DNA from 4 places in the Variovorax sp. NFACC27 genome. Region 2 is predicted to be linked to each of the others. Evidence: predicted binding sites of a transcription regulator. Region 2 holds the regulator's gene; each other region holds the start of a gene.

Region 1 (7,267 bases), 790 kb from region 2:
CGGCGCGTCTGAAGGCATGTTGCCTCGGCCGAGCGCGCCGCCCTGCGGCACCGTCAGCTCCATGCGGACGCGCCCGGGCGCCTTGCCGCCGCCGCGCGCAACGCCGCCACCCGCAGCAACGGAGGGCTTCAGGTACGCATAGAGCTGCAGCACGGTCTGCACGTAGTTCTGCGTTTCCTTGTAGTTCGGGATCTTGTTGCCCGCGCGCTGCACCGCGCCCTCGCCCGCGTTGTAGGCGGCCAGCGCGAGCTCGATCTGCCCCGGGAACATCGCAATCAGGTCACGCAGATAGCGCGATCCGGCGGCGATGTTGATGCGCGGGTCGAACAGCTTCTTCTCGATGGTCGCGCGCTTGTCCGCCGACACGCCGTAGCGCTGCGCGGTGGCAGGCATCAGCTGCATCAGGCCCATCGCCCCCTTGGGCGAGACGGCCTGCGCGTCGAAGCCCGACTCGGTGGCGACCAGCGCCTGCAGCAGCTCGTAGTCGATGTCGTGCTTGTTAGACGCATCGCGCAGCGCCGACTTGGCGGTCTTGTAGCTCGGCGAGGCCTCGAACATGGCAAGCAGGCTCTGCGAGGCGGCCGGCACCTTGCCGTCGAGCCTGCCGGCGCCACGGCCCAGCGGGGAGATGCCTTTGGCGGTGTCGAAGCTCTGGCCACCGCGGAAGAAGATCTGGTAGCGCTCGTCGATCTTCTCGGAAGCGAAGTGCGCGTTGCCCTTGCTGTCGATGTAGCCGTAGATGTCGGCGGCGTGCGCGCCCTGCAGCGACAGCACGAGGGCTGCGCACAGCATGAACGGACGGAACCAGCGTGTCATGGCGATGCGGGGCCTGTGCTCAGAACCACCAGCCGTAGCGCTTGCGGCGCTCGGCGTGGACTGCGGCATCGTCACCCATGCTTTGAACCTGGCCGCCACCCTTCAGCCCGACCCAGAGCGACATGCCGCCCAATGCAAGAACGATGAGGAAGACGGGCATGTGCTCGAGTACGACGCCATTGAGGATCATCGACACGGCCATCCCCAGGAAGACCAGCGCGGCACTCCAGCAAAGAACGCGGCGCATCCAGAGCCATGTGGTGGCGACAACGCGCTCGATCCTGCCGGGCTCGGCGTTGTCGTTCACCGCGTCATCCCACCAACCCATCCAGACGAACACGAATGCCAGCAGGATGCAGACACCGGCGAAGAACATGTTCGCGGCCTGCCCGACCGGGTCGCGCTGAGCCAGCAGCAGTCCTGCCGCTCCAGCAACGCAAGCCCCTGCCAGCGAACCGCAAATGATCTTGTGCCCGTTCATGCCCTGTCGTGAGAAATGTTCCGGCCGGAATCAGACGTCGATATCGACATCGTCGGCGCGCAACTCCATGAGCTCGCGCCGCGCCGCCGCTTCGCCCTTGCCCATCAGCTTGGTGATTTCGCCCTGGGTGGACGTGAAATCGAACCGGCCCAATTGGACCTGCATCAGGCGCCGGGTGTCCGGATTGAGCGTGGTTTCCCACAATTGTTCCGCGCTCATTTCGCCCAGGCCCTTGAAGCGGCTGATGCTCCAGGCGCCTTCGCGCACGCCGTCCTTGCGCAATTTGTCCAGCGTGGCGGTCAGTTCGCCTTCGTCCAGAGCATAGACCTTGGAGGCCGGTTTCTTGCCGCGCGCGGGGGCGTCGACCCGGAACAATGGCGGCTTCGCGACATACACATGGCCGGCTTCGATGAGTTTCGGAAAGTGCCGGAAGAAAAGCGTGAGCAACAACACCTGGATGTGCGAGCCGTCCACGTCGGCATCGCTCAGGATGCAGATCTTTCCGTAGCGCAGGCCGCTCATGTCGGGCGTGTCGTTGGGGCCGTGCGGATCGACGCCCACGGCCACCGAGATGTCGTGGATTTCGGTGTTGGCGAAGAGACGGTCGCGCTCCACTTCCCAGGTGTTGAGCACCTTGCCGCGCAGCGGCAGGATGGCCTGGCTCTCCTTGTCGCGACCCATCTTGGCGCTGCCGCCGGCGGAATCGCCCTCGACCAGGAAGACTTCGTTGTGACTGGTGTCCTTGCTCTCGCAATCGGTCAGCTTGCCGGGCAGCACGGCCACGCCGGAGCCCTTGCGCTTCTCGACCTTCTGACCGGCGCGCTGGCGCGTCTGCGCGGCCTTGATGGCCAGTTCGGCCAGCTTGCGGCCGTAGTCGACGTGCTGGTTGAGCCACAGCTCGAGCGCAGGGCGCACGAAGCTCGACACGAGGCGCACGGCGTCGCGCGAATTCAGGCGCTCCTTGATCTGGCCCTGGAACTGCGGGTCGAGCACCTTGGCGCTCAGCACGTACGAGGCGCGCGCGAACACGTCCTCGGGCAGGAGCTTCACGCCCTTGGGCAGCAGCGAGTGCAGCTCGATGAAGCTCTTCACCGCGGTGAACAGGCCGTCGCGCAGGCCGCTTTCGTGCGTGCCGCCGGCGCTGGTGGGAATCAGGTTGACGTAGCTCTCGCGCACCGGCTGGCCTTCCTCGGTGAAGGCCACGGCCCAGTCGGCGCCCTCGCCCTCGGCGAAGTTGTCGGCGTTCTTGTCGGCATGGCCGCTGCCCTCGAACAGCGGAATGACCGGGTCGCCGTTGAGCGTCTGCATCAGGTAGTCGCTCAGGCCGCCCTTGTAGAGCCACTGCTGCGTTTCCTTGGTCTTCTCGTTGACCAGCGTGACGCTCACGCCGGGCATCAGCACGGCCTTGCTGCGCAGCAAGTGGGTGAGTTCGCCCATGGGCAGCGCGGCGGTCTCGAAATACTTGGCGTCGGGCCAGGCGCGCACAGTGGTGCCCTGCTTGCGCTCGCCGGCCTCCAGCTTGCGCACTTCGAGCTGCTCGATCACGTCGCCGCCGCTGAAGGCCAGCCTGGCGACCGAGCCCTCGCGGTGCGTGGCCACTTCGAGACGCTTCGACAGCGCATTGGTCACCGACACGCCCACGCCGTGCAGGCCGCCCGAGAAGCTGTAGGCGCCGCCGGAGCCCTTGTCGAACTTGCCGCCGGCATGCAGCCGGGTGTAGACCAGCTCGACCACGGGGGCCTTCTCTTCGGGGTGCAGGCCGAAGGGAATGCCCCGACCGTCGTCCTCGACGCTGACCGAGCCGTCGATGTGCAGCGTGACCTTGATCTTCTTGCCGTGGCCCGCCAGCGCCTCGTCGGCGGCGTTGTCGAGCACTTCCTGGATGATGTGCAGCGGGTTGTCGGTGCGGGTGTACATGCCCGGGCGCTGCTTGACGGGCTCGAGGCCCTTGAGCACGCGGATGGAGCCTTCCGAGTAGCCGGAGGATGCGGACGATGAGCTGGGGGGAGTCTTGGGGGGAGTCGCCATGGGGGCGAATTGTAGTCAGTCGCCGCCAAAACAACTGGATGTTCATACAGGCCGCGCTTTGATGCGACATGCGCATCGAAAAGCCGCGGATAAATCATCAATGGCTCCGGCCGCCACGCCACCTGCCGGAGCAGGCGAATCGTTACATTCGAAGTCATGCAATCCCCCTCCGCCCCCGCGCTCTCGGTCAAGCAAGTCCTTTTCTGCGGGGCGATGATCGTCACGCTGTCGATGGGCATACGCCACGGCTTCGGCCTCTGGCTTCAGCCGATCACTCAGGCGCAGGACTGGAGCCGGCAGACCTTTTCCTTCGCGCTGGCGATCCAGAATCTTTCCTGGGGCATCTTCGGCGTGTTCGCGGGCATGCTGGCCGACAGGTTCGGCGCGTTCCGGGTGCTGATCGGCGGCTCGCTGCTCTATGCGCTGGGGCTCTTCGGCATGGCGCATTCGCCGACGCCGCTGCTCTTCACGCTGAGCGCGGGCATCCTGATCGGCGCGGCGCAGGCGGGCTCGACCTACGCGGTGATCTACGGCGTGATCGGGCGGCAGATTCCGGCCGAGCGGCGCTCGTGGGCCATGGGCGTGGCGGCCGCGGCCGGCTCCTTCGGTCAGTTCCTGATGGCGCCCATCGAGGGACGGCTGATCGGCCACCTGGGCTGGCAGACGGCGCTGGCCGTGGTGGCGGTGCTGGCGCTGGTGATCGTTCCCCTGGCCTTCGGGCTGCGCGAGCCGAAGACGGCGGCGCAGGCCGGGCACCGCGAGCAGTCGGTGATGCAGGCGGTCGGCGAGGCCTTCCGGTACCCGAGCTTCGGCCTGCTGATGGCGGGCTACTTCGTCTGCGGCTTCCAGCTGGCCTTCATCGGCATCCACATGCCGACCTACCTGCGCGACCGCAGCCTGCCGGCCGAGGTGGCCGGCTACGCGCTGGCGCTGATCGGGCTCTTCAACGTGTTCGGCACCTACACGGTGGGGCTGCTGGGGCAGAAGCTGGCCAAGCGGAAGATCCTGGCGGCCATCTATTTCGCGCGGGCGGTGTCGATCGCGCTCTTCCTGATGGCGCCCATCTCGCCGATGAGCGTGTATCTCTTCTCCGCCGCGATGGGCTTCCTGTGGCTTTCCACGGTGCCTGCGACCAACGCGATCGTGGCGGGCATCTTCGGCGTGGCGCATCTTTCGATGCTCAGCGGCTTCGTGTTCCTGAGCCACCAGGTCGGCTCGTTCCTGGGCGTGTGGCTGGGCGGCTATCTGTATGACACCACGGGCAGCTACGACATCGTCTGGTACATCGCGATCGCCCTGGGCGTGTTCGCGGCGGTGGTCAACCTGCCGGTGAAGGAAAGCGCGATCTCGCGCCCTTCGCCGCGGCCGGCGGGCGCCACCGTCTGATCGGCCCGGTTGCGCAAGAATCGGGGCCATGACTCCTCGAATGCGCCATCACGTCGTCCACGCGGGCTGGCTGGCCGCCGCGCTGGCGGTGCTGGGCGGCGTGTTCGCGCTGTACGTGCATCCCGACTTCCTCGTGACGCTGGTCGACCAGATCTGGTCCTGCTTCTGAGCTACGATTTGCTATGAAAGAAATAGCACCGATGCACGGCCTGGCTGCCCCTTCCGAATGGATCGTCCGCTGGTCGCACCTGCTCGCCCCCGAAGCCGGCGTGCTGGACGTGGCCTGCGGCGGCGGGCGGCACATGAAGTGGTTCGCCGGACGCGAGCACGCGGTCACCGGTGTCGACCGGTCTCCTGAAGCCGTCGAGGCTGCCGGCGCTTTCGGCCGGGTCGTCGAGGCCGACATCGAATCCGGCCCATGGCCCTTCACCGGCCAGGCCTTCGGGGCCGTGATCGTCACCAACTACCTGTGGCGGCCGCGCATGGCCGACATCGTGGACGCGGTCGCGCCGGGCGGCGTGCTGCTCTACGAGACTTTCGCCGCGGGCAACGAAACCGTCGGCAAGCCCTCGCGGGCCGACTTCCTGCTGCAGCCGGGCGAGCTGCTGGCGGCCTGCGCCGGAATGCGCGTGGTGGCGTACGAGGACGGCTTCATCGCGCAGCCGGAACGATTCGTGCAGCGCATCGCCGCCGTCCGCCCGGCCGTGGCCGACTCCGGGCTGCCGGCGCGCCACTTCCTTAAGGGAAACTAAGGGGCCCGGGGCCGCTGTCTGGCGGGGCGCCGGAGTAAGTAGAATCGGCGCTTTCGTCCACCGACAAAGAGATTCCCCTTGGAGCAACTGACAGGCAGCATCGTCGCGCTCGTCACGCCGATGCACGACGACGGCAGTGTCGACTACCCCGCCCTGCGGCGACTCATCGACTGGCACATCGAAGAAGGCACCGACTGCCTGGGCGTGGTCGGCACCACCGGCGAGTCGCCGACGGTCGATGTCGAGGAGCACTGCGAAATCATCCGTGTCTCGGTCGAGCAGGCCAAGGGCCGCGTGCCCGTGATGGCCGGCTGCGGCGCGAATTCCACCAAGGAAGCCATCGAGCTCGCCAAGTTCGCCAAGGGCGTCGGCGCCGACTCCCAGCTCCAGGTCGTGCCGTACTACAACAAGCCCACGCAGGAAGGCCAGTACCAGCACTTCAAGGCCATCGCCGAGGCCGTGGGCGACCTGCCCATCGTGCTCTACAACGTGCCCGGCCGCACCGTCGCCGATATGGCGCACGACACCGTGCTGCGCCTGGCGCAGGTGCCCGGCATCATCGGCATCAAGGAAGCCACCGGCAACATCGAGCGGGCCCAGTGGCTCATCCGCGAAGTGCCGAAGAACTTCGCCGTCTATTCCGGCGACGACCCGACCGCGGTCGCGCTCATGCTCTGCGGCGGCCAGGGCAACATCAGCGTCACGGCCAACATCGCGCCGCGCAAGATGCACGAGCTGTGCGTGGCAGCGCTGGCGGGCGACGTGAAGCGCGCCATGGAACTCCAGTTCGAGCTCATGCCGCTGCATCGCAACCTGTTCGTCGAGCCCAATCCGATCCCGCTGAAGTGGGCGATGGCACGGCTCGGCCTGTGCGGCGGCGCGCTGCGCCTGCCGCTCACCGAACTCGGCGAAGCGAGCCGCCCCGCGGTCGAAGGCGCCCTGCGCGCCACCGGCCTGCTGAAGGGCTGAGCACTCCTCTCCAGCACGTCCCGGACCCGCCTTTCCCCTGGCCGCAGCAAGGTTAAGCAACCTTTTGCCCGAACCGCGCTCAGAGATGGCGGCGGGCACTGCGGCCCCTAGATTGACCGAACCATTCCAACAAGGAAGACGACGTTGAAGAACATTTCGCGACTTGCACTGCTGGCCCTCGTTGCCAGCCTCGCCGCCTGCTCCGTCCTCGAGAGCGACAAGATCGACTACAAGAGCGCAGGCAAGGCCCCGACGCTCGAAGTCCCACCAGATCTCTCCCAGCTTTCGCGCGACAACCGCTACGCCATCCCCGGCGGCGCCGTGACGGCCAACTCCTACCAGGCAGGCATCGCCAACGCCCCCGGCATCCCCACCGCGGTGGCCAACATCGGCGACGTGCGCATGGAGCGCTCGGGCACGCAGCGCTGGATCGTCGTCAACCGCACCCCCGACCAGCTCTGGGATCCGGTGAAGGACTTCTGGCAGGAAAACGGCTTCCTGCTGACCACCGACCAGCGCAACCTGGGCATCATGGAAACCGACTGGGCCGAGAACCGCGCCAAGCTGCCGCAGGACATCATCCGCGGCACTCTGGGCAAGCTGGTCGACTCGGTCTACTCGACCGGCGAACTCGACCGCTTCCGCACCCGCCTGGAGCGCAGCACCACCGGTACCGGCACCGAGATCTTCATCAGCCACCGCGGCATGCAGGAGGTCTACAACAACTCCCGCCAGGACCAGACCGTGTGGCAGCCCCGCCCGAGCGATCCTGAACTCGAGACCGAATTCCTCCGTCGCCTGATGGTCAAGCTCGGCGTGTCGCAGGAGCAGTCGA
Region 2 (7,267 bases):
CGCAAGCGCCGAAGAGTGCCCACATCACGCTCAGCGTGGTGGCGTCGGCGCCGAAGCTCTGCTTGAGGATCGGGCCGAAGTAGCTGAACAGCACGAACTGGCCGGCGCCCTGCAGCGCCGTGACCGACACGATGCCCATCAGCACGGGGCTGCGTAGCACGCGCGACCATGCGGCGGCCGTCAGCGCTGCGGGGCGGATGCCGTTCGGCAGGGTGAGCCAGACCCATGTCGCACTCGCGACACTGAGCAGTGCGATGGCCGCGAAAGCCATGCGCCAGCCCAGATGCCCGCCGATCAGCGCACCGATGGGCAGGCCCAGCACCGAGGCCATCGACCAGCCGAGAAAGACGAAGGTGACGGCGCGCCCGCGATGCTCGGGCGGCACAAGCAGGCCGGCGCAGGCGGCAGCCTGTGGCGTGAAGATGGCTGGCGCGATCACCGTGAGCATGCGCACCGGCAGCAGTGAGCCGAAGCTCGGCATCAGTGCGCAGAGAACGTGCCCGGCGGCGTACCAGAGCAGGGAGAGGGCCAGCAGTTGTCGGCGGTCCCAGCCTGCGACCGCAGCGGCCAGCAGCGGCGCGCCGATGCACATGACCGCGGCAGCGGCCGTGATGAGTTGTCCCGCCGTGGCGGCCGTGACCGAGAGCGAGGCGCTGATCTCGTTGAGCGTGCCGGGCACGACCATCACGCCCGTGCCGATCACGAAGTTGCCGACGAGCAGCGCCCAGAGCGCACCCCGGGACGCCGGCTGGCTCACCGGCGGACCTGCAGCGCGCCGGGATTCACGATGTTCGTGGGGTTGCCGTTGATGTAGCTCACGACGTTGTCGAAGGCCTGACCGAAGTAGCTCTCGTAGCTTTCCTGCTCGACGTAGCCGATGTGCGGCGTGCAGATGCAGTTTTCGAGGCGCAACAGCGCGTGGCCTTGCAGCGGCGGTTCGCTCTCGAACACGTCGACGGCGGCGAGCCCGGGGCGGCCACGGTTGAGGGCTGCTAGCAGGGCATCTGCCTCGACCAACTCGGCACGCGAGGTATTCACGAACAGGGCGGTCGGCTTCATGCGCGAGAGGTCTTCCAGCGTGATGAGGCCGTTGGTTTCCTCGTTGAGCCGCAGGTGCACCGACAGCACGTCGGCCGCGGCGAAGAACTCGTGGCGGTTCTGCGCAACCTGGAAGCCATCGGAACGCGCCTTGGCACAGCTGGCTTCACGGCCCCAGATCACGACCTGCATGCCGAAGGCCTGCCCGTAGCGCGCGACCAGTTGGCCGATGCGGCCGTAGCCCCAGATGCAAAGCGTCTTGCCCTTGAGCACGGAGCCGATGCCGAAGTTGGGCGGCATCGACGCCGACTTGAGCCCTGACTGCTGCCAGGCACCGTGCTTGAGATTGCTGATGTACTGGGGCAGCCGACGCATGGCGGCCATGATGAGCGCCCAGGTGAGCTCGGCCGGTGCCTGGGGAGAGCCGGAGCCCTCCGCCACGGCCACGCCGCGCTCGGTGCAGGCCGCCACGTCGATGTGCCCGGCAACGCGTCCGGTCTGGGAAATGAGCTTGAGCTTCGGGAGCTTTTCGATCAGCTGGCGCGAGATCTGGGTGCGCTCCCGGATCAGCACGATCACGTCGGCGTCCTTGAGGCGAACCGACAACTGCCCAATGCCTTTCACCGTGTTGGTATAGACCTTGGCCGCGTATGCGTCCAGCTTGGAGGCACAGCGCAGCTTGCGCACGGCGTCCTGGTAATCGTCGAGGATCACAATGTTCATGGCGTGCCATTGTGCCTCGCAGCATTGGAATGTCGCGCCTGCGAACGTTTGGATACCCACCCCGAAGCCGCTCGCAGGGCGGTTCCGGACCCAATAGGCGCTCAATGCAGGCGTGTGGAGCGCGGGGCCGTGGCCATGGTTTTTGCGGCTTCCAGTGCGGCCAGGCGGTCGAGCTCGGCGCAGACGTCGGCCATGCGGCCGGAGATCACCACGCGGTTGGCACTGCGCTGCTGCCCCTTGCCGTCAACGACCCGGACCACGCGCAGAGGGCGCGCCGGCGAGGCAGCCGTTTCCGGGGAGGAAACACCGCCAGAGCGGGCGGTGCAGGCAGGGCGCACCGCCACGTAGCGCAATCCTGCCGCGGATTCGGTGGCGTCGAGGTGATTCCCGCGATGAGCGCGGCGTGCCGGCATCAGGCGATTGGCCAGCGATTGCAGCGGCATCCAGATATCGGCGATGGCGAGGAGGGCGATTCCCATGTGAACTCCAAGAAAGTATGAGGTTGAACACAGGCAGGATTTCTTGAATCGGCCGCGACAGGGTGATGGCGACTCTTCGCCATACGCCCGCCACCTGTCGAGGCCGGATGGGGATGTGGTGCTGCGGAAGGCAGGCCGCCCGGGCCTACATCAGCATGGTGTTCCGGATGAGGCCGACTGCGAGGCCTTCGATTTCGAACGGCTCTCCGGGCTGGACGATGATGGTCGGGTAGTCCGGGTTCTCGGCGTGCAGCTCGATGACCTGCTTGTTGCGCTTCAGGCGCTTGACGGTCACTTCGTCGCCCAGGCGCGCCACCACGATCTGGCCGTTGCGCGCCTCCTTGGTGGCCTGAACCGCGAGCAGGTCGCCGTCCATGATGCCGGCGTCGCGCATCGACATGCCGCGCACCTTGAGCAGGTAGTCGGGCTGCCGCTGGAACAGTGTGTTCTCGACGTAGTAGGTCTGGTCGACGTGCTCCTGCGCCAGGATGGGCGAGCCGGCTGCGACGCGGCCGATGAGCGGCAGTGCGAGCTGGGCCATGCCGGGCAGAGAGAGCGAGAACTGGTTGCCTTCGCGATGGCGCGTCTCGTTGAGCGAGCGCAGCGCGTCGCCCTTGAGGCGGATGCCGCGCGAGGTGCCGCTGACGAGTTCGATGACGCCCTTGCGAGCCAGTGCCTGCAGATGCTCCTCTGCGGCATTGGCTGACTTGAAGCCGAGTTCGTTGGCGATCTCGGCGCGGGTGGGCGGCGCACCGGTGCGTGCGATGGCGCTCTGGATGAGATCCAGGATCTGCTGCTGGCGGGCTGTAAGCTTCACGGCGAACTGCATATGTGGTTCCTTGCGGTACTGGCTGGATATCCAGTGGCTGTATTTTTAACCAGTTTTTTTAAGTTGACAAGCCATGGTTAATTCCTCTTCGCCTGAACTGCGCCGACGCGTGGTGGTTCTGGGCACCGGCGGCACCATCGCGGGGCGGGCCGCCAGCAGCGACGACAACATCGGCTACACCGCCGCGCAGGTGGGCGTGGCCGACCTGCTGGGTGGTATCGAGGCGCCCGACGGCGTGACGCTCGAAGCCGAGCAGGTGGCCCAGGTCGACAGCAAGGACATGTCCTTCGACATCTGGCAGCAGCTGGCCCGACGCTGTGCCCACTGGCTGGCGCAGGCAGATGTGGCCGGCGTGGTGATCACCCATGGCACCGACACCATCGAGGAGACCGCGTTCTTCCTTCACTCGGTGCTGGCGCCATCCAAACCCGTGGTGCTCACCTGTGCGATGCGTCCGGCCACAGCCCTGTCGCCCGACGGACCGCAGAACGTGCGCGATGCGATCGGCGTCGCGACGACTCAGGGGGCTCAGGGCGTGACGGTGGTGTGCGCCGGTGTCGTCCATGGCGGGGTAGACATCCAGAAGGTGCACACCTATCGGCTCGACGCCTTCGCGTCGGGCGATGCGGGGCCCGTCGGCTATGTCGAGGAAGGGGAAGTGCGCCTCGTCCGTCCCTGGCCGCAAGGACAGGCAGTGCCGGCGGCGAAGATCCTGGAGGCGGCTGCGGTGCAGTGGCCCCGGGTCGAGATCGTCATGAGCCACGCCGGCGCCAGCGGAGCGGTGATCGATGCGCTCCTGCTGCATGGCGGCGCGGGGCCCCTGCGTGGGCTGGTGCTCGCCACTACTGGCAACGGCACCCTGCACCATGCGCTGGAAGCGGCTGCACTCAAGGCGCGGGACGCTGGTGTCTCGGTGATCAGGGCAACGCGTTGCTCCAGCGGTCGCATCCTGCCGAAGGCCGGCGATCCGCTGCGCGATGCAGGCGCACTGACGCCGGTCAAGGCGCGCATCGCACTGATGCTGGAACTGCTGGGGTGAAAACGAAACCGCCCCTGTCGAAGGGGCGGTTTCAGGGGAGTCAGGTCAGCTGCTCAGCGCGGCAAGTGCCCGCTGCGTGATCTCGTCGACCGTGCCCACGCCCTTGATGGCGCGGTACTTCGGCGCGGCGGCCGGATCGGTCTTGGCCCAGGCGGAGTAGTAGTCGACCAGCGGACGCGTCTGCTGGCTATAAACGTCGAGCCGCTTGCGGACGGTCTCTTCCTTGTCGTCCTCGCGCTGGATCAGGTCCTCGCCGGTCACGTCGTCCTTGCCTTCCACCTTGGGCGGATTGAACTTGACGTGGTAGGTGCGGCCCGAAGCCGGGTGAGAGCGGCGGCCGCTCATGCGCTCGATGATGTCGCCGAAGGGCACGTCGATCTCGAGCACGTAGTCGAGCTTCACGCCGGCCGCCTTCATGGCGTCGGCCTGGGGAATGGTGCGGGGGAACCCGTCGAAGAGGAAGCCGCCGGCGCAATCGGGCTGCGCGATGCGTTCCTTCACCAGGTTGATGATCAGGTCGTCGCTGACCAGCGCGCCGGCGTCCATGACGGCCTTGGCCTGTAGTCCGAGCGGGGTGCCGGCCTTGACGGCTGCGCGCAGCATGTCACCGGTCGAAATCTGGGGAATGCTGTATTTCTGGCAAATGAAGGCCGCTTGCGTGCCTTTGCCCGCCCCGGGCGCGCCCAGCAAAATTAGTCTCATGGTGTCCTCGGACGGTTCTTAGATTTTGTGTCGCGCCGAGCATCGGCCCCATGGCCGGGCTAGGCGGAGTTGCTTCGAGGATAGCATGCGTGCCCTTGGGGAAATCCCGCTGCCGTAGCCCTCGAGACGCCTGGACTCAGGCGCCGGCGGCAGCGAAGACCGCGCGCACGCGTGCCAGGTCTTCGGGCGTGTCGATGCCGGGGCCCGGCGCGACATGGCTCACATGCACCGCGATGCGATGGCCGTGCCACAGCGCGCGCAACTGTTCGAGTGCTTCCGTCGCCTCGACGGGCGCGGGAGGCAGGGACGGAAAGCGCCGCACGAAGCCTGCGCGATAGCCATAGATTCCGATGTGGCGCAGCGGGGCAGGGGCGGCAGGCAGCACGGCAGGCGCGGCACCGTTGGCGGAGCCGTCGCGCCACCACGGGATCGGCGCGCGACTGAAGTACATCGCGTTGCCCTGCACGTCGAGCACCACCTTCACCACGTTGGGATTCATGAAGTCGACTACCGAATCGATCTCGTGGGCGGCGGTGCTCATCGCCGCTTCGGCGTGCGTGGCCAGCGTGCTTGCCACGGCATCGATCAGCGCGGGGTCGATCAGCGGCTCGTCGCCCTGAACATTGACGATGATGTCGTCGCCGTCCAGTCCCAGCTTTTCGCAGGCTTCGGCCAGCCGGTCGGTGCCGCTCGGGTGGTCCTGGCTGGTGAGGATGGCCTCGACGCCATGCATCTTGCACGCATCGATGATGGAGGGATCGTCGCCCGCGACCACCACGCGCGCCGCACCGGATTCGCTCGCACGTTGCGCTACGCGCACCACCATGGGCACGCCGGCGATGTCGGCGAGGGGTTTGTTGGGAAGCCGCGTCGACGCCAGCCGCGCCGGAACCAGGACAGTGAAGCTCACAGCCCGAGCTCTTCGTCGGAGAGCGTGCGTGCCTCGTTTTCGAGCAGCACCGGAATACCGTCGCGCACCGGGTACGCCAGGCGGGCGCTGCGAGACCACAGCTCCTGCTTCTCGGGGGTCCAGGTCAGCGGCCCCTTGGTGACGGGGCAGACGAGCAGTTCAAGCAGCTTGGTATCCATCGAGCGATGATAGCTTTGCGTCGAGGGCCGCGAAGAATTCCGCGGAAGGCACGAACTCCAGCGGCACGGCCAGCGCGTCGGGCGCCCTGCGCCACAGCTTGACCGCGTCCTTCTCGGTGCAGACAAGGGGTTGCGCAGCGCCTGCCGGGCGCTGCCAGCCCTCGAAATCGAAGTGATCGGGAAGTGAGATGGTCTCGGCGAGCGTCAGGCCATGCGCTCGCAGCATCTCGAAGAAGGCTTCCGGCCGTGCGATGGCCGCCAGCGCGGTCACCGGCTGGCCTGCTAGGGAAGTCAGCGGGACGCGTCTTCCGTCGCTGGCCAGCGCATCGTGGGCCAGTTTCCGCGTGGCGGTGTGCCCTCCGGCGAAGGCGGGCCGCGCGCCGCTGTGCAGCACCAGATCGCAGCGACGCGGCCAGGCTTCGCGCAACGGGCCTGCGGGCAGCCGCCAGCCGTTGCCGGTGCCCCGGTCGTCGAACACGCAGATCTCGATGTCGCGCGCGAGCGCCAGATGCTGCAGGCCGTCGTCGCTGACGATGACCTGCGTAGCCGGGTGGCGTTCGAGCAGCGCGCGTGCCGCGTCGATGCGCCGGCGCGCGACGAACACCGGCGCCTTGGTCGCGTGATGGATCAGCGCAGGCTCGTCGCCTACATCCTGCGGATCGCTGTCACCGAGCACTTCGCGGCAGTCGTCGGTACGACGGCCATGGCCGCGCGACACGACACCGACTTGCACTCCCCGCGACTGCAGATGGCGCACGACGGCCATCACGACCGGCGTCTTGCCAGCCCCGCCCGCAATCACGTTGCCGACCACGATCACCGGCACGCGCACGCGTTCGGTCCGCAGCCATCCCACGCGATAGAGCCAGCCGCGCACCGCGAAGAGCGCGGCGTAGACGAGCGACAGCGGCCACAGCAGGCATGCCAGGGGGCCGTGACGCAGCCAGGCGTCCTGCAGCCGCGAGGAACCCTTGTTGCCGTTGTCGCTGCCGCCGTTAGGCACTCAGTGCCCGGCTTGCGCCGTCGACTGGGCCGCGAAGGTGATCTGCATCAGGCCGGCACGGCGCGCGGCTTCCATCACCGTCACCACGGCCTGGTGCGGGCTGGTCGCGTCGGCACTGATGATTACCACGCTGTCCTTGCCGCCCGTGGCCGCGGCGGCGAGGGCGGCCGTCACGGTTTCCACGCTGCGGTCGGCCACGGCGTTCTTGTTGACCGAGTAGCGGCCATCGGCCGAGACCGCCACGATCACTTCCTTCGGGTAGTCGCGCTGCGCGTCGACGTCCGCCGTGGGCAGCCGAAGCTGCATCTCGGTGAACTTGCTGTACGTGGTCGACAGCATCAGGAAGATCAGGATCACCAGCAGCA
Region 3 (7,267 bases), 4.1 Mb from region 2:
CCGACCTGTGGGCCATGCCGGTGCAGCGCCCTTACAACCCGAACGCCAAGCGCATCGCCGAGCTGATGCAGGCCGACCTGGCCAAGATCAACGTCAAGGCCGAGATCAAGAGCTTCGAGTGGGGCGAGTACCGCAAGCGCTTGCAGGCCGGCGAGCACCAGATGGGCATGCTGGGCTGGACCGGCGACAACGGCGACCCCGACAACTTCCTCTACACGCTGCTGGGCTGCTCGTCGGCCAAGTCGGCCAGCGGCAGCAACATCTCGAAGTTCTGCTACCAGCCGTACGAAGACCTCGTGGTGAAGGCCAAGAGCGCGACCAAGCAGGCCGACCGCGACGCGCTCTACAAGAAGGCCCAGCTGATCTTCAAGGAGCAGGCACCGTGGTTCACCATCGCGCACGCGGTGCAGCTGAAGCCGGTGCGCAAGGAAGTGATCGACTTCAAGCTCAGCCCCTTCGGCCGCCACACCTTCTACGGCGTGGACATCAAGTAAACCCCCCAGGCTTCGCGCACTTCGTGTCGCTACGCCAACTCCCTTGCAGGGGGCAACACCTGTGGCCCGGCAAAGCCGGTTCCGCGGTGTTCCTGGAAAGAGAAGTAGCTTGAGCTCTCTGTCACGCGCGCCCATCGCCATCGTCGCGGCCATGCACGAGGAGTTGGGCGCGCTCCTCGCGCTGATGCCCGACGAGCAGCGCGTTCGCGTCGCGGGCCGCGACTTCTGGGTGGGCCATCTGCATGGCCAGCCGGTGGTCGCGGTGCTGTCGCGCATCGGCAAGGTCGCCGCGGCAATCACGGCCACGGTGCTGCTGGAGCGCTTCGGCGTGCGGGCCATCGTGTTCACCGGCGTCGCGGGCGGGCTTGCGCCGGGCGTGAACGTGGGTGACGTGGTGGTCGCGACGCAACTGCTGCAGCATGACCTCGACGCCTCGCCGATCTTCCCGAAGTACGAGGTGCCGTTGATGGGCCTGTCGCGCTTCGCAGCCGATGCGGCCATGGCCGATGCACTGGCGGCCGTTGCCGAAACGACGCTGCGCGATCCGGTGGCATTGCTGGGGCAGGAGGCCGTCGACGAGTTCGGCCTTCGTTCGCCGAGGGTGCATCGGGGCCTGCTGGTGAGCGGCGACAGGTTCGTCTCGACTACTGCCGAGAGCGCGGCGCTGCAGCGCGCCTTGCCCGATGCGCTCGCGGTCGAGATGGAGGGAGCGTCGGTGGCGCAGGTGTGCCATGACTACGGCGTGCCCTTCGCGGCGATGCGGACGATCTCCGACCGGGCCGACGATGCCGCGCACGGCGACTTCTCACGCTTCGTCGTCGCGGTGGCGAGCCGCTACAGCCTCGCGCTCGTCGATGCGTGGCTGGCTTCGTTGTCGCCGCGGGAGCTCAGCTGAGCGAGGGCGTGCGGCGGCGCGGAATGTCGCGCAGCAGCGGCGGGATCGACAGCGCGAGCAGCAGCGCGGCCAGCGGCACCACGCAGACGAAGCCCACGTACTTGAAGCCCAGCGCGCCCACCGCGCCGCCGAGCACGAACATGCCGACCAGACCGCCGGCGCGGCGCATGCGGCTGCGGTCGTGGCGCACGACAAGGGCCGGCGACGGTGCCGACTTCGAGCGGCGGTTCCAGTAGAGCATCTTGCCGATCTCGATGCCCATGTCGGTGATGTTGCCGGTCATGTGGGTGGTGCGGATGCTGCCGCCCGAGGTCTTGGACGCCACCGCGTTCTGCAGGCCCATGATGAAGGACAGCAGCAGCACGGTGAGCGGCACCGCGAACGGCGTCGCCCAGGTCAGCGTGATGGCGCCCATGAGCCCGAAGGGAAACATCAGCGCCGCCTCGAGCATCAGCGGCAGCGCGTAAACGCCGTGCATGCGGTGCTGCCGGCCCCAGTTCACGAGCACCGCGCAGACGGCCGCGCCGGTCACGAAGGCCAGGATCGCGCCCAGCGCATTCAGCAGCAGCTTGACGTTTCCCAGCACCATGCCGTCCGCCAGCTGAGAGGCGAAGCCGGTCATGTGCGAGGTGTACATGTGCAGCACGAGGAAGCCGCCCGCATTGACGGCGCCGGCGTTGAAGGCCAGCAGCAGGCCCAGCGCGGCGTTGGTGGACGGCGCGCGATGGCGGTTGGTGAGGAAACGAAGTCTGCGCACTGTGGCTCTCCGGTCAGCGCCTGGCTGCCGGCCACTCTAGCACCCCGGGGCCGGGGGCCGGCCCCCGCCCGTTGCTCGTGCCTACTTCAGCCAGCCGCGCCGGCGGAAGTACCACATGGGCACCAGCGCGCTGGCCGCCATCAGCACGATGGCATACGGGTAGCCCATGGCCCAGTCGAGCTCGGGCATGAACTTGAAGTTCATGCCGTAGATGCTGGCGATCAGCGTCGGCGGCAGCAGCGCGACGCTGGCCACCGAGAAGATCTTGATGGTCTTGTTCTGGTTGATGTTGATGAAACCGACGGTCGCATCCATCAGGAAGTTGATCTTGTCGAAGAGGAAGGCCGTGTGGTTGTCCAGCGACTCGATGTCGCGCAGGATCTGGCGCGCTTCCTCGAACTGCTCGGCGTTGAGCATCTTGCTGCGCATCATGAAGCTGACCGCGCGGCGCGTGTCCATCACGTTGCGGCGGATGCGGCCGTTCAGGTCTTCCTGCCGGGCGATGGCGCCGAGCACCTCGCCGGCCAGCTCGTCGCTGACGTTGCCCGAGAGCACCTTCTTGCTGGCCGCCTCGAGTTCGTCGTAGATGTTCTCCAGCGAGTCGGCCGAGTACTCGGCGTCGGCGTCGAAGAGCTTGAGCATGACTTCCTTGGCGTCCTCGATCAGCCCCGGTGCGCGGCGCGCGCGCATGCGCAGCAGGCGGAACACGGGCACGTCCTCGTCGTGGATCGAGAACAGCACGCCGCGGCTGCGCAGGTCGGTGTTGTGCTGGTTGAGGATGAAGGCGACGCGCACCGCGCGCGGAGCCTCGTCGTCGTCGATCAGGAAGTCGGAGCGGATGTGCAGCTCGCCGTTGTCTTCCTCGTAGAAGCGGGCCGACTCCTCGATGTCCTCGTCCATCGCGTCTTCGGGAATGGACAGGCCGTAGTACTGCTTGATCCAGCGCTTTTCCTCGAGCGTGGGCGATTCGAGGTCGACCCAGATCGGCTGGAACTTGGAGAGCTCTTCGAGGGCCTCGATCTCTTCCTGGACGAGGCGGCCGTTGGCGAGCGTGAAGATGTTGAGCATTGGGCTCACTCCCGGAGATGACTGGACGGTGGGCGAGGGGAGGGGCGCTTTCAATTCCCCGGCCCGACGTGCGCAGGAAGCGCAGAAAAGGCGTCAGCGAAAGGGAGTTGAAAGCTGCCGAGACGGGGCGGTTTCCATAGGAAAAATCTCCGGTTGCAGCGAGGCGCGATTATGTCACCGCTCATATGTCGACGAGGTGGCCGGACTGGACGGGCATACAGTAAAGTCGTGCGCCATGCAGACCACTGCGCTCCCCGTTTTTCCGGCCGTGCCGAAGACCCAGGCCGAACGCCTGGCCGACGCGCTCGCCTCGCTCAACGAGGCGCAGCGCGCGGCGGTCGAGCACGGCGTGAGCGCGGCCACCGCCGGGCGCGACGAGCGGCCGCTGCTCGTCATCGCGGGCGCCGGCTCGGGCAAGACCAGCACGCTGGCGCACCGCGTCGCAACCCTCATCGCCGGCGGCATCGATCCGCAGCGCCTGCTGCTGCTGACCTTCTCTCGCCGTGCCGCGCAGGAGATGGAGCGCCGCGCCGGCCGGGTGCTGGCGCAGGTGCTGGGCCTGAAGTCCGAGGCGCCGCCCGCGCTGCCGTGGGCCGGCACCTTCCACGCCGTCGGCGCGCGGCTGCTGCGCGAGTACGCGCCGCAGATCGGGCTCGACGAGAACTTCACCATCCACGACCGCGGCGACGCCGAAGACCTGATGGGGCTGGTGCGCCACGAGCTCGGCCTGTCTTCCACCGTCAACCGCTTTCCGCGCAAGGGCACCTGCCTGTCGATCTACTCGCGCTGCGTGAACACCCGCGCGCCGCTGGCCGACGTGCTGAAGGAGGCCTTTCCCTGGTGCGACGAATGGGAGGCCGAGCTGAAGAAGCTGTTCGGCGCGTATGTCGAGGCCAAGCAGCGGCAGAACGTGCTCGACTACGACGACCTGCTGCTCTACTGGGCCGAGATGGCCGCCGAACCCGCGCTGGCCGCGCACATCGGCGGACGCTTCGACCATGTGCTGGTCGACGAGTACCAGGACACCAACCTGCTGCAGGCCTCGATCCTGCTGGCGCTGAAGCCCGACGGACGCGGCGTGACGGTGGTGGGGGACGACGCGCAGTCGATCTATTCCTTTCGCGGCGCCACGGTGCGCAACATCCTCGACTTCCCTTCGCAGTTCGCGCAGGAGGCGCGCGTGGTCACGCTGGAGCGCAACTACCGCTCGACGCAGCCGATCCTCGATGTGTCGAATCGCGTGATCGCGCAGGCCGCCGAGCGGCATGCCAAGACGCTTTGGACCGACAAGCCCTCGGCCGGCAAGCCGCTGCTGGTGCTCGTGCCCGACGAGGCCGGGCAGGCGCGCTGGGTGGCCGACAAGGTGCTGGCGCATCGCGAGGGCGGGCTGGCGCTGAAGTCGCAGGCGGTGCTGTTCCGCACCTCGACGCACAGCGCGGCGCTCGAGCTCGAGCTGGCGCGGCGCAACATCCCGTTCGTGAAGTTCGGCGGGCTCAAGTTTCTCGAGGCCTCGCACGTGAAGGATCTGCTCGCGGTGCTGCGCTTCGCGCAGAACCCGCGCGGGCGCATGGCGGGGTTCAGGGTGACGCAGCTGATACCGGGCATCGGCCCCGCCACCAGCGCACGCCTGCTCGACACGATGGAGCAGGCCGCCGACCCGGCCGCGGCCGTGCGCGAGTTCGTGCCGCCTTCGGCCGCCCGCGCGCAATGGGCCGACTTCGTCGAAGCCTATGCCGCCCTGCGCGCGCCGGGGCTCAAGTGGCCGGCCGACGTCGAGCTGGCGATGGACTGGTACCTGCCGCACCTGGAGCGCCTGTACGAGGACACCTCCGGCGTGCGGCGCGCCGACGTGGAACAGCTCGCGCGCCTCGCGGCCGGGTATGCCTCGCGCGAGCGCTTCCTCACCGAACTCACGCTCGATCCGCCCGAAGCCACCAGCGACCGGCCGGGGCCGCCGCTGCTCGACGAGGACTACCTGATCCTCTCCACCATCCACTCGGCAAAGGGGCAGGAGTGGAATTCGGTGCATGTGCTCAACGTGGTCGATGGCTGCCTGCCGGCCGACGTGGCGCAGAGCGCGCACGAGCTGGAAGAGGAGCGCCGGCTGCTCTACGTCGCGATGACCCGGGCCCGCGACCACCTGCACCTGCTGGTGCCGCAGCGCTTCTACGTCACGCAGCAGGCGGCGCGAGGCGACAGGCACATGTACGCCAACCGCACGCGCTTCATCGCCGACGTCGACCTGGAAGGCTTCGAGCAGCAGACCTGGCCGCCTCCGCCCGAGCGCCCGCCGGCCGTGCCGCCGCCCAGCGCGGTGATCGACCTGCGAAACAGGATGCGCGCTGCCTGGCGCTGAGCGGGCGGCTGCATGGGCGGGCAGGGCGGCTGGCCCTTCCGGCGGCAGGGTCACCGGCCGCGCGGCGCTGAAACACTTGTTTCGAACGCGCGGCATCGCCAGCCCCGCGCGTGCCCGCAGCTATCGATTCGCTAGCGTGTGAAAAGCTGCTCAAGAGGCGGCAAAACCCCGGGCAACTCAGGTATTGCAATACCGTGACAGCTTGGGCATAGTGAATCGACCGTCCCCTCTTTCTCCTCTTCTTCCCCTCCCCCTTCCTCCCTTTCCCTACCCCCAAGAGAACTCCCGTTTCGCCGGCCAAACCGCATCCTGCGGCGCGGTCATTTCCCCAACCGTCAATTCCAGGAGGTCATTCATGAATTTGACGATCAGCGGTCATCACCTCGACGTCACACCTGCCTTGCGCACCTACGTCACGAGCAAGCTGGACCGGGTCATCCGACACTTCGACCAGGTGGTCGATGTAAAGGTGATCCTCACGGTGGAAAAGCAGAAGGAAAAGGAACGCCGCCAAAGGGCGGAATGCAACATCCACGTCAAGGGCAATGACATGTTCGCGGAGTCGAGCCACGCTGATCTCTACGCTGCGGTCGATGAACTGGTCGACAAGCTCGACCGTCAGGTGGTGCGCCACAAGGACCGCCTGCAGGACCACCATCACGCGGCACCCAAGCGCCTGATGTAAGAGAGAGCCCCAGGGCTCGCATCGAAGGCCGCCTCCGGGCGGCCTTTCGTTTTTCCGACTGTGACGCTGGGTCTTTTGGCAGGCGCCCAGAGGAGAGCGCGAGGCCTCTGGGCAACATGTAGACAGAAAGTAAATAGGGGGACTGGGGGTTTTTACCAGGCGGGTGCATAATCGCCCCCGCTCTGCACCCACCATGAATCGCCTCGCGTCCATCCTGCCGCCCGCTCAAGTGCTCGTGAGCGTTGACGCTACCAGCAAGAAACGTGCTTTCGAAGAAGCCGGCCTGCTGTTCGAAAGCCTTCACGGTCTGGGCCGTGCCCTCATCACCGACAGCCTCTTCGCGCGCGAGCGCCTCGGCTCCACCGGTCTGGGCCACGGCGTCGCCATTCCGCATGGCCGCATCAAGGGCCTCAAGTCGCCGATGGCAGCCGTGTTCCAGCTGGCCAATCCCATCGGCTTCGACGCCCCCGACGAGCAACCCGTCGCGCTCCTGATCTTCCTGCTGGTGCCTGAAGCGGCCACGCAGAAGCACCTCGAAATCCTTTCCGAAATCGCCGAGCTGCTGAGCGACGCCAGCCTGCGCGAACAGATCAAGTCCAGCACCGACGCAACTGCCCTGCACGACCTCATTGCCGGCTGGCAATCCACCCAGGTCGCCTGAGCGCATGCGTCGGCGCGCGCGGCTGCTGATAAGCTGCGCGGCTCCTTCTTCCCTCATTCCAACGCAATGCCGGCGCCCGCGCGCCGTCTCCTGAACGCATGAAGCCGACAGTCATCAGCGCCGATGCCATGTTCGAGGAGTTCCGTGGCTCGCTCCGGTGGGAATGGCTCGCGGGGCTGGGCGCCTCGGAGCGCCAGTTCGATCCCGAGGTCATCAGCCGGGCCCAGTCGGCCGCGGACCTCGTCGGCTACCTCAACTACATCCACCCGTACCGCGTGCAGATCCTCGGCGCCCGCGAGGTGGCCTACCTCACGCGCGGCAGCGAGGAAGACTGCGCGCGGCGCATCGCCC
Region 4 (7,267 bases), 1.1 Mb from region 2:
AGGGTGACGAAGCAGTTCAGCAGCGGCTGCACCGCGTCGGCCCTGCGCAGCACCTCGCCGACGATCTCCACCGGCGAGAGCTTGCGCTGCGCGACGAGGGTGCGCAGCGTTGCGGCGGACATCTCGCAGATTTCGGACTTCGGCAGCGCGGGGAACGAGTGGCGGGACGGAGAAAACTTTTGCATGCGCAAATGATTGATTCGCCGCATTCGCGAGTCCAATACTGTTTTCTCGAAAAGGCATATGGGCAGCGTATGGCTACACCGGACTTCAGAACGCTCCGCTACTTCGTGGCGGTCGCCGAGGAACGCAGCGTGGGCAAGGCGGCGCGCCGGCTCAACATGGCGCAGCCGCCGCTGTCGGTCCATATCAGGAACCTGGAGGAGTCGGTGGGCACGCCGCTGTTTCGCAGGACGGCGCGGGGCATGGAGATCACCGACGCGGGCAACGCTCTCTTCAGGCGCGCCAAGGAGGCGCTGCTGCTCGCCAACGAGGGATTCGACGCCGCCCGCGCCATCGGCTCGGGCAGCAGGGGCAGGCTCACGGTCGGGACCATGATCGCCCTCTCCTACCTGGTGCTGCCCCGCCTGGAGAACGCGCTTCGCGCGAAGTTGCCGGACGTGGAGATCCAGTACGTGGAGCTGAACGCCGTCAACAACGTCCCGGCGCTGATCGAGTCGGAGGTGTCGGTGGCGATCTGCATTCCGCCGATCGCGCAGCCGGGCATCGCGGTGGAGCGCATCGGCACCCAGCCGCTGATGCTGGCCGTGCGCACGGACTCGGCCCTTGCCCGCATGGCCAGCGTTCCGCTGGACCGGCTCGAGGGCGTACCTCTCATCGGCCTGCCGGTGCCGGAAGGCGACGTGGACAAATCGGTCGTCGCGTCGCTGCTGCGGCGGCACGACGTCAGCATGCCGGTCGCGCAGCGGGTCGAGACCATGGTGTCGGCGCTGGCGCTCGTGCTCGCGGGCAGGGGCGTGGCGATCCTTCCCGCGTGCGCGCGCATCGGCCGACCGCCGGGCGTGGTGTTCAGGCCCCTGCGCAACGCCAACGCGAAGATGGACGTCGCGGCCTGCTGGCGCAGCGACTGGGAAAGCCCGCTGATCGAACCTTTCCTGGCCTGCGCGCGCGCATCGCTGCGGCAGGCGGGCTGACGAAGGCCGGCGGCCTCAGCTCACCTGGCGGGAGCGGCCAGCAGCGTCTCGATCCAGGCGGGCGGAATCGCGCCCGGCACACGGGTGCCGTCGTCGAAGATCAGCGTCGGCGTGCCTTCGACCTTGTAGCGGCGGCCGAGCTCGATGCCGCGTTGCAGGCCGGCGGTGTCGCAGCCCTGCGCCGCGCCGGCGGGCGGGGTGCCGCTCTCGATCCAGTCGGACCAGGTCTTCTGCCTGTCTCTGCTGCACCAGACGCCGCGCGCCTTGGCAAGCGAATCGTCGCCGAGCACGGGGTACAGGAACATGTAGACCGTCACATTGCCGATGGCCTTGAGGTCCTTGTCGATGCGCTTGCAGTGGCCGCAGTTCGGATCGGAGAAGACGGTCAGCCTGCGCTTGCCGCTGCCGTGCACGATCCTGATCGCGTCGCTCAAGGGGAGCTTGTCGAAGACGAAGCCATCGATCTTCTTGAAGCGCCCTTCCGGCGAGCTGCTCTTGCCCTGGGCATGGCTGGCGCCTGCGAATGCGAGTGCTCCGAGGGTGCAACCCATCAGCAGGGTGCGGCGCGTGGAATTCATGGTCTCCATGTGGATCTGGGCAGATGGTTTGTCGAAGGCGTTCAATGCACTGCGGCGCCCGACTCTTCGGCAACGCGTGCAGGCCACAGCGCGAGGCCGCCCGAAAGGCTCCATGCCTGCGCATGGCCGAGGCGACGAAGCGCCTTGGCGGCCTGCGCGCTGCGATTGCCGCTTCGACAGTAGAACAGCACCGGGGTCGCGGCCGGCAGCGCCAGCCACGCGGGCAACGCATTGAGCAGCCCCGACAGCGGAACGGCCTCGCAATGCGCGTCGGCGCCGAAGGGAAGCGATTCGCTCAGGCGCTGCTCGTAGGGCTCGCGCACGTCCACCAGCAGCAGGCCCGGGTTTTCGCGCAGCAGCCGCCGCGCCTCGGCGGCGCTCATCTCGTGGCCCGTGCCGGCGCAGCCGGTGTCGACGCGTGCGCCGCATGCCAGGGTCTGGTACTCGGTCAGCGCGAGGCCTTCTTCGAGTTCGGCCTTCGCCGCCGCGAAGTGTTGCGCGTCGATGCCGTCGGCGAGCACCTGCGCGAGCAGCGGCTGGGCGGCGCATTCGCGGGCCAGGGTGCTCGCGAAGCGGTCGTCGTAGTCGTGCGCCGGAAGCAGCAGCGTGCGCGGGCCCGCTGCCTGCTGCAGCTTCTTCAGCGAGGAGCCGAATGCCAGCGGCGCGCTCTGCGCGAAGTCGCTCCGGCCCAATGCGCCGGGCATCACGGTGTCGCCCACGAAAGCCAGGCGGATGTTCATCTGCGCATCGTGCAACAGGTAGGCGGTGGAGTCGGCGGTGTGCCCGGGGGTCGCGAGCCGGGTCAGCATCTGCGCCCCGAGGCAGATCGCATCGATGCCCAGCGGCCAGCCGAGCGCATCGAACCCGCCCTGCGCCAGGAGCCGCGCGGGAAGCACCGCGCGCAGCTCACCGCCCGAGGAGACGTGATCGCCGTGGCTGTGCGTGTCGAGCGCGGCGACCAGCGTGTATTCCTGGCAGCGAAGCAGCTGCGAGATGCGCCCGGTCAGCTCGGGCAGCGGGTCGATGACGACGCAACGCCGGCTGTCGGCGTCGGCCACGAGGTAGCAGCACGCACCGCCCACCACGAACCGGGTCAGGCCGTCGAGCGCGTTGCCCGGGCGCGGCGCTTCTTCCGAGGTACTTAGGCAACTGGCGCGCAGCGAAGCGCCGCAGGAGCCGATGCGCGCGCAGGCTTCGTCGATGAAGGCCGGGTCGCTGGCCGGGCCGAACGACAGGCGCACGGCCGATGCCGCCTGCCAGGCGGGCAGCCCCATCGCCTCCAGCACATGGCTCGGCAGCGCCTTGGCCGCGCCGCAGGCCGAGCCCCCGCTCACCCGCACGTCGGCTGCGTCGAACAGGTCCTGCAGCAGCTTGGAATCAAGGCCGGGCACCGAGAAATTGAGGGTCGTCGGCAGGCTCAGCTCGAAGGGTGCGTTGAACACCACGCCGGGGAACGCGCTCTTCAGCGCGGCGGCGATGCGTTCGCGGTACGCCTCCAGCGTGCGCCTGCCCATGAAGGTCTGGCCGTCCTCGAGCGCCTCCAGCACGGTGCCGAGCGCGGCAATGCCGGACATGTTCTCGGTTCCGGAGCGCAGCGCGCCTTCCTGGCCGCCGCCCGCCATCAGCGGCGTGAACGGCGCGCCTTCGCGCACGTAGAGCATGCCGATGCCCTTGGGGGCGTAGAGCTTGTGGCCCGAGAACGGCGCGTAGTCGATGCGGTGGGCCGCGAGCCGCAGTTCGAGCTTGCCCAGCGCCTGCACGCTGTCCACCATCCACAGGGCCGGGCTGCCGGCCAATGCCTGCTCGATGCCGTCGAGGTCGCTGATGACGCCGGTCTCGTTGTTGGCGGCCATGGTGCAGACCAGGCCGGCCCGCCCGGCATGCGCGCGCAGCCATTGCAGGTCGTGGCGGCCGTCGCGGCCGACCGGAATGGGCAGCACGCGCAGGTCCAGGCCCAGCAGCCTGTTCCAGTGCCTGATCGCCTCCGGCACCGCCTTGTGCTCGGTCGCGCCGTACAGGATGCAGTCGACGTCCGTGCGGCCGCGCAGGGAGCTCAGCGCCGACAGCACCGCCGTCTGGATGCCTTCGGTGGCGCCGCTCAAGAAGAGCAGGTCGCCCGTGGGGGCGCCGAGCAGGCGGCGCGCGCGGGCGCGCACCGAATCCATCAGCGCGCGCGCCTTCAGCCCGGTGCTGTGGACGCTGCTTGGATTGCCGAAGTCGTCGGCCATGGCTGCGAGTGCCGCGGCCCGCGCGCGGGGCAGCACGGGCGTGGTGGCGTTGGCGTCGAGGTAGATGTCCATTGAGGTGATTCCAGCGAAAGGGGTTGCGGGGCGGGGTGCCGCGCTCCTGAAGGAGTCTGCCGGCCGGGCCCGGGAAGCGGCTTGCCTTTTGCGCTGTTGATATCTATAAGATTGGAATCCAATGCTCTTTTTTGAATAGTTCGTGAAACTGGATTCCATAGACATCAGGATTCTTGATCTCCTGCAGCGAGACGCCGAGCTGCAGGTGGCCCAGATCGCCGAGCAGGTCGGCCTCTCCGCCACGCCGTGCTGGCGGCGCATCCAGCGCCTGAAGGAGGCCGGAGTCATCACGCGTTCGGTGGCCCTGCTCGATCCGCGCAAGGTCAACGTGGCGGTGACGGTGTTCGTGTCGGTGCGCACCAGCACGCACTCGCAGGAGTGGTTCGACCGCTTCACGGCCACGGTGCATGCCATTCCGGAAGTGGTCGAGTTCTATCGGATGAGCGGCGACGTCGACTACCTGCTGCGCGTGGTGGTGCCCGACATCGCGGCCTACGACGCGGTCTACAAGCGCCTCATCACGGGAACGAACCTGCACGACGTCAGCTCGAGCTTCGCCATGCAGGAACTGAAACAGACCACGGCCCTGCCGCTGAGCTACGTCTAGAAAGAAGAAAAGAAGAAGAAGAGGAAGAAGGCTCGCCGGCCCGCGGCCCGTCAGAACAGGCTGCCCTGCCCCGCCGCGCCCGGCGGACGGAACGCCGACACATCGAGCGGAATGCGCTCGCGGTTGTAGCCCAGTCGGCTGGTCGCCTTCTGGAAGCGCTGGTGGATCAGGTCTGCCCACAGGCCGGAGCCCTTCATGCGCGTGGCGAAGTCGGCGTCGTAGTCCTTGCCGCCGCGCATCTCGTGGATGCGCGCCATGATGCGGTCGGCGCGCTGCGGGTAGTGCAGCGCGAGCCATTCCTTGAAGAGCGGCGCCACCTCCCACGGCAGCCGCACCACCGTGTAGAAGGCGCTGCGCGCGCCGGCCTCCCACGCGGCCTCGAGCACCTGCTCCATGTCTTCGGTCACGAAGGGAATCTGCGGCGCCACGCTCACGCCGACCGGCACGCCGGCTTCGGTGAGCGTGCGGATGGTGCGCAGCCGACGATGCGGCGCGGCCGCGCGCGGCTCCAGCTTGCGGGCGAGATCGCCGTCGAGCGTGGTCACGGTCACGTACACGGCCGCGAGGTGCTCGGCCGCCATGGGCGCGATCACGTCCAGGTCGCGCTCGATGGCGCTCGACTTGGTGACCAGCGCGAACGGATGCCGCGCTTCCCGCAGCAGCTCGATGACCGAGCGCGTGAGGCGCAGTTCGCGCTCGATGGGCTGGTAGCAGTCGGTGGCGGTGCCGATGGCGATGTAGCTCGGCCGGTAGCTCCTGCGCCCGAGCTCGGTGCGCAGCACCTCGGCGATGTTGCGCTTGGCGATCAGCTTGGTCTCGAAGTCGAGCCCCGGCGACAGGTTGAGATAGCTGTGCGTGGGCCGCGCGAAGCAGTAGATGCAGCCGTGCTCGCAGCCGCGGTACGGATTGAGCGAGCGGTCGAAGGAGATGTCGGGCGACTCGTTCTCGTTGAGCACCGACTTCACGTCCTCGAAGCGCACTTCGGTGGCGAGGGGCTGCAGTTCTTCCGCCTCGGCCGCGCCTTCTTCGAGCGTGCCCCAGCCGTCGTCGAAGGCATTGCGCTCGTCCTTCGAGAAACGGTGCGCGATGTGCGTGGCCGCGCCGCGGCCCTTGATGGCATGGATGGGGATGCGGGCGGCTGGCATGGCGGCGACTCCTTCGCAACTCGATTTACTGTTTATTCATACAGTATTCCACCGATTCACCATCGTCGCCAGTTTTTTAATTTCTCTATTGACAGAAATTTCGTAAATCCTAAACTCGGCGCCATGGAACTCACCGACATCCAACGCAAGTTCGTCCTGCACTGGGGCGAAATGGGCTCGCTGTGGGGCGTGAACCGCACCGTCTCGCAGATCCACGCCCTGCTCTTCGCATACGGCAAGCCCATGAACGCCGAAGAGCTGTGCGACACACTCGGCGTGGCCCGCTCCAACATCAGCAACAGCCTGAAGGAGCTGCAGGCCTGGAACCTCGTGCGCATCACCCACACGCTGGGCGACCGGCGCGACTACTTCGAGACCAGCGTCGACGTGTGGGAGCTGTTCCGCACCGTGGTGCGCGAGCGCAAGGAGCGCGAGTTCGATCCCACCGTGCGCGTGCTGCGCGAGCTGGTCTCCAGCCCCGAATTCCAGAAGGAGCCGGCCGATGCGCAGGACCGCATCCGCTCCACCATGGAGCTCATGGAAAAGCTCGCCACCTGGGCCGACGAAATGCTGCGGCTTTCGCCCGGCACGCTCGACAAGGTGATGACGCTGGGCGCGAGCGTGCAGCGCTTCGTGCGCGGCGATTCGGCCCAGCCGGGCACGGGCGGCAAGGGCGACGACCCCGATGCGCACCACGCCAGCCTTCCCATGATCTGAGCCGATCTCTTTTTTTGCCCAATAATTTCTGTTTCAACAGAAATATCGAGAACAAAGAACATCATGAGCAACACCAGCACCCCCGCCTACCCTCTCACCGTCTATTTCGACGCAAGCTGCGCGATCTGCTCGGCCGAGATGGGCAGCCTCAAGGCGCGCGACAAGGCTGGCCGGCTTCAGATGGTCGACTGCTCCCCGGCCGCGTTCAACGGCGGCCCGGCGCCGCGCGAGGCGCTGATGGCGGCCATCCACGTGTCGGACGCCGAAGGCCGCGTGCACGTCGGCGTGCCAGCCATCCGCATCTGCCGCTCGGCGGTGGGGCTTTCCAGCGGCAGCTTCCTGCTCGACCTGCCGGTCGTCGCTCCGCTGGCCGACCGCGCCTATGCGCTGCTGGCGCGCAACCGCTACCGCATTCCACGCTGGCTGGCCACGAGGCTCGCCGGGCGCGTCGCGCCTTCATGCGACGACAACTGCCGCATCTGACCTGAAAAGAAACCCGACGAACAACCACACGAGGGAACAGAGCCATGCCCACCGTCTTCCAGCCCGACTTCCGCATGCCGGGCGAAACACCGGCCCGCCCGCGCACCGACCATGCCGGCCTCCCCATCACGCCGGGGGACACGCAGGACTACTTCACCGAGGTCGCGACCGACTACAGCGCCTGGAGCCCCAGCTACAACATGCACTTCGGCTTCTGGCGCGCGGGCCTGAACCCGCTGCGGCGCGAAGGCATGCTGGTGGAGATGAACCGCGTGGTCGGCCG

The links. Region 2 encodes LexA, which represses DNA repair genes until DNA is damaged. Its sites were predicted from a motif close to ACTGTATNNNNATACAGT; they were not measured.
Region 1: a site for LexA is predicted at 3,359-3,376, ahead of ABL840_RS26155 (DNA topoisomerase IV subunit B). Genes of this name have one in related genera too.
Region 3: a site for LexA is predicted at 3,419-3,436, ahead of ABL840_RS03225 (ATP-dependent helicase). Genes of this name have one in related genera too.
Region 4: a site for LexA is predicted at 5,812-5,829, ahead of ABL840_RS27835 (PA0069 family radical SAM protein). Genes of this name have one in related genera too.

What each region holds. Positions count from the first base shown of each region.
Region 1 covers NZ_CP157613.1:5,593,127-5,600,393, forward strand. Annotated here, with positions in the region: gene ABL840_RS26145 (lytic transglycosylase domain-containing protein) at 1-816, opposite strand, end outside; gene ABL840_RS26150 (hypothetical protein) at 836-1,297, opposite strand; gene ABL840_RS26155 (DNA topoisomerase IV subunit B) at 1,328-3,325, opposite strand; gene ABL840_RS26160 (MFS transporter) at 3,482-4,711, shown strand; gene ABL840_RS26165 (hypothetical protein) at 4,740-4,880, shown strand; gene ABL840_RS26170 (class I SAM-dependent methyltransferase) at 4,894-5,463, shown strand; gene dapA (4-hydroxy-tetrahydrodipicolinate synthase) at 5,584-6,432, shown strand; gene bamC (outer membrane protein assembly factor BamC) at 6,577-7,267, shown strand, end outside.
Region 2 covers NZ_CP157613.1:4,804,449-4,811,715, reverse strand. Annotated here, with positions in the region: gene ABL840_RS22540 (MFS transporter) at 1-757, opposite strand, end outside; gene ABL840_RS22535 (D-2-hydroxyacid dehydrogenase family protein) at 754-1,761, opposite strand; gene ABL840_RS22530 (hypothetical protein) at 1,863-2,240, opposite strand; gene lexA (transcriptional repressor LexA) at 2,386-3,069, opposite strand; gene ABL840_RS22520 (asparaginase) at 3,143-4,108, shown strand; gene adk (adenylate kinase) at 4,154-4,810, opposite strand; gene kdsB (3-deoxy-manno-octulosonate cytidylyltransferase) at 4,947-5,720, opposite strand; gene ABL840_RS22505 (Trm112 family protein) at 5,717-5,899, opposite strand; gene lpxK (tetraacyldisaccharide 4'-kinase) at 5,880-6,902, opposite strand; gene ABL840_RS22495 (ExbD/TolR family protein) at 6,903-7,267, opposite strand, start outside.
Region 3 covers NZ_CP157613.1:695,076-702,342, forward strand. Annotated here, with positions in the region: gene ABL840_RS03205 (ABC transporter substrate-binding protein) at 1-494, shown strand, start outside; gene ABL840_RS03210 (5'-methylthioadenosine/adenosylhomocysteine nucleosidase) at 646-1,389, shown strand; gene ABL840_RS03215 (YoaK family protein) at 1,382-2,146, opposite strand; gene corA (magnesium/cobalt transporter CorA) at 2,228-3,214, opposite strand; gene ABL840_RS03225 (ATP-dependent helicase) at 3,450-5,570, shown strand; gene hpf (ribosome hibernation-promoting factor, HPF/YfiA family) at 5,926-6,255, shown strand; gene ABL840_RS03235 (PTS sugar transporter subunit IIA) at 6,449-6,916, shown strand; gene hprK (HPr(Ser) kinase/phosphatase) at 7,015-7,267, shown strand, end outside.
Region 4 covers NZ_CP157613.1:5,911,467-5,918,733, forward strand. Annotated here, with positions in the region: gene ABL840_RS27810 (amidase family protein) at 1-185, opposite strand, end outside; gene ABL840_RS27815 (LysR family transcriptional regulator) at 255-1,154, shown strand; gene ABL840_RS27820 (DsbC family protein) at 1,175-1,732, opposite strand; gene ABL840_RS27825 (aminotransferase class V-fold PLP-dependent enzyme) at 1,774-4,032, opposite strand; gene ABL840_RS27830 (Lrp/AsnC family transcriptional regulator) at 4,181-4,639, shown strand; gene ABL840_RS27835 (PA0069 family radical SAM protein) at 4,690-5,784, opposite strand; gene ABL840_RS27840 (GbsR/MarR family transcriptional regulator) at 5,908-6,501, shown strand; gene ABL840_RS27845 (thiol-disulfide oxidoreductase DCC family protein) at 6,565-6,984, shown strand; gene ABL840_RS27850 (SAM-dependent methyltransferase) at 7,029-7,267, shown strand, end outside.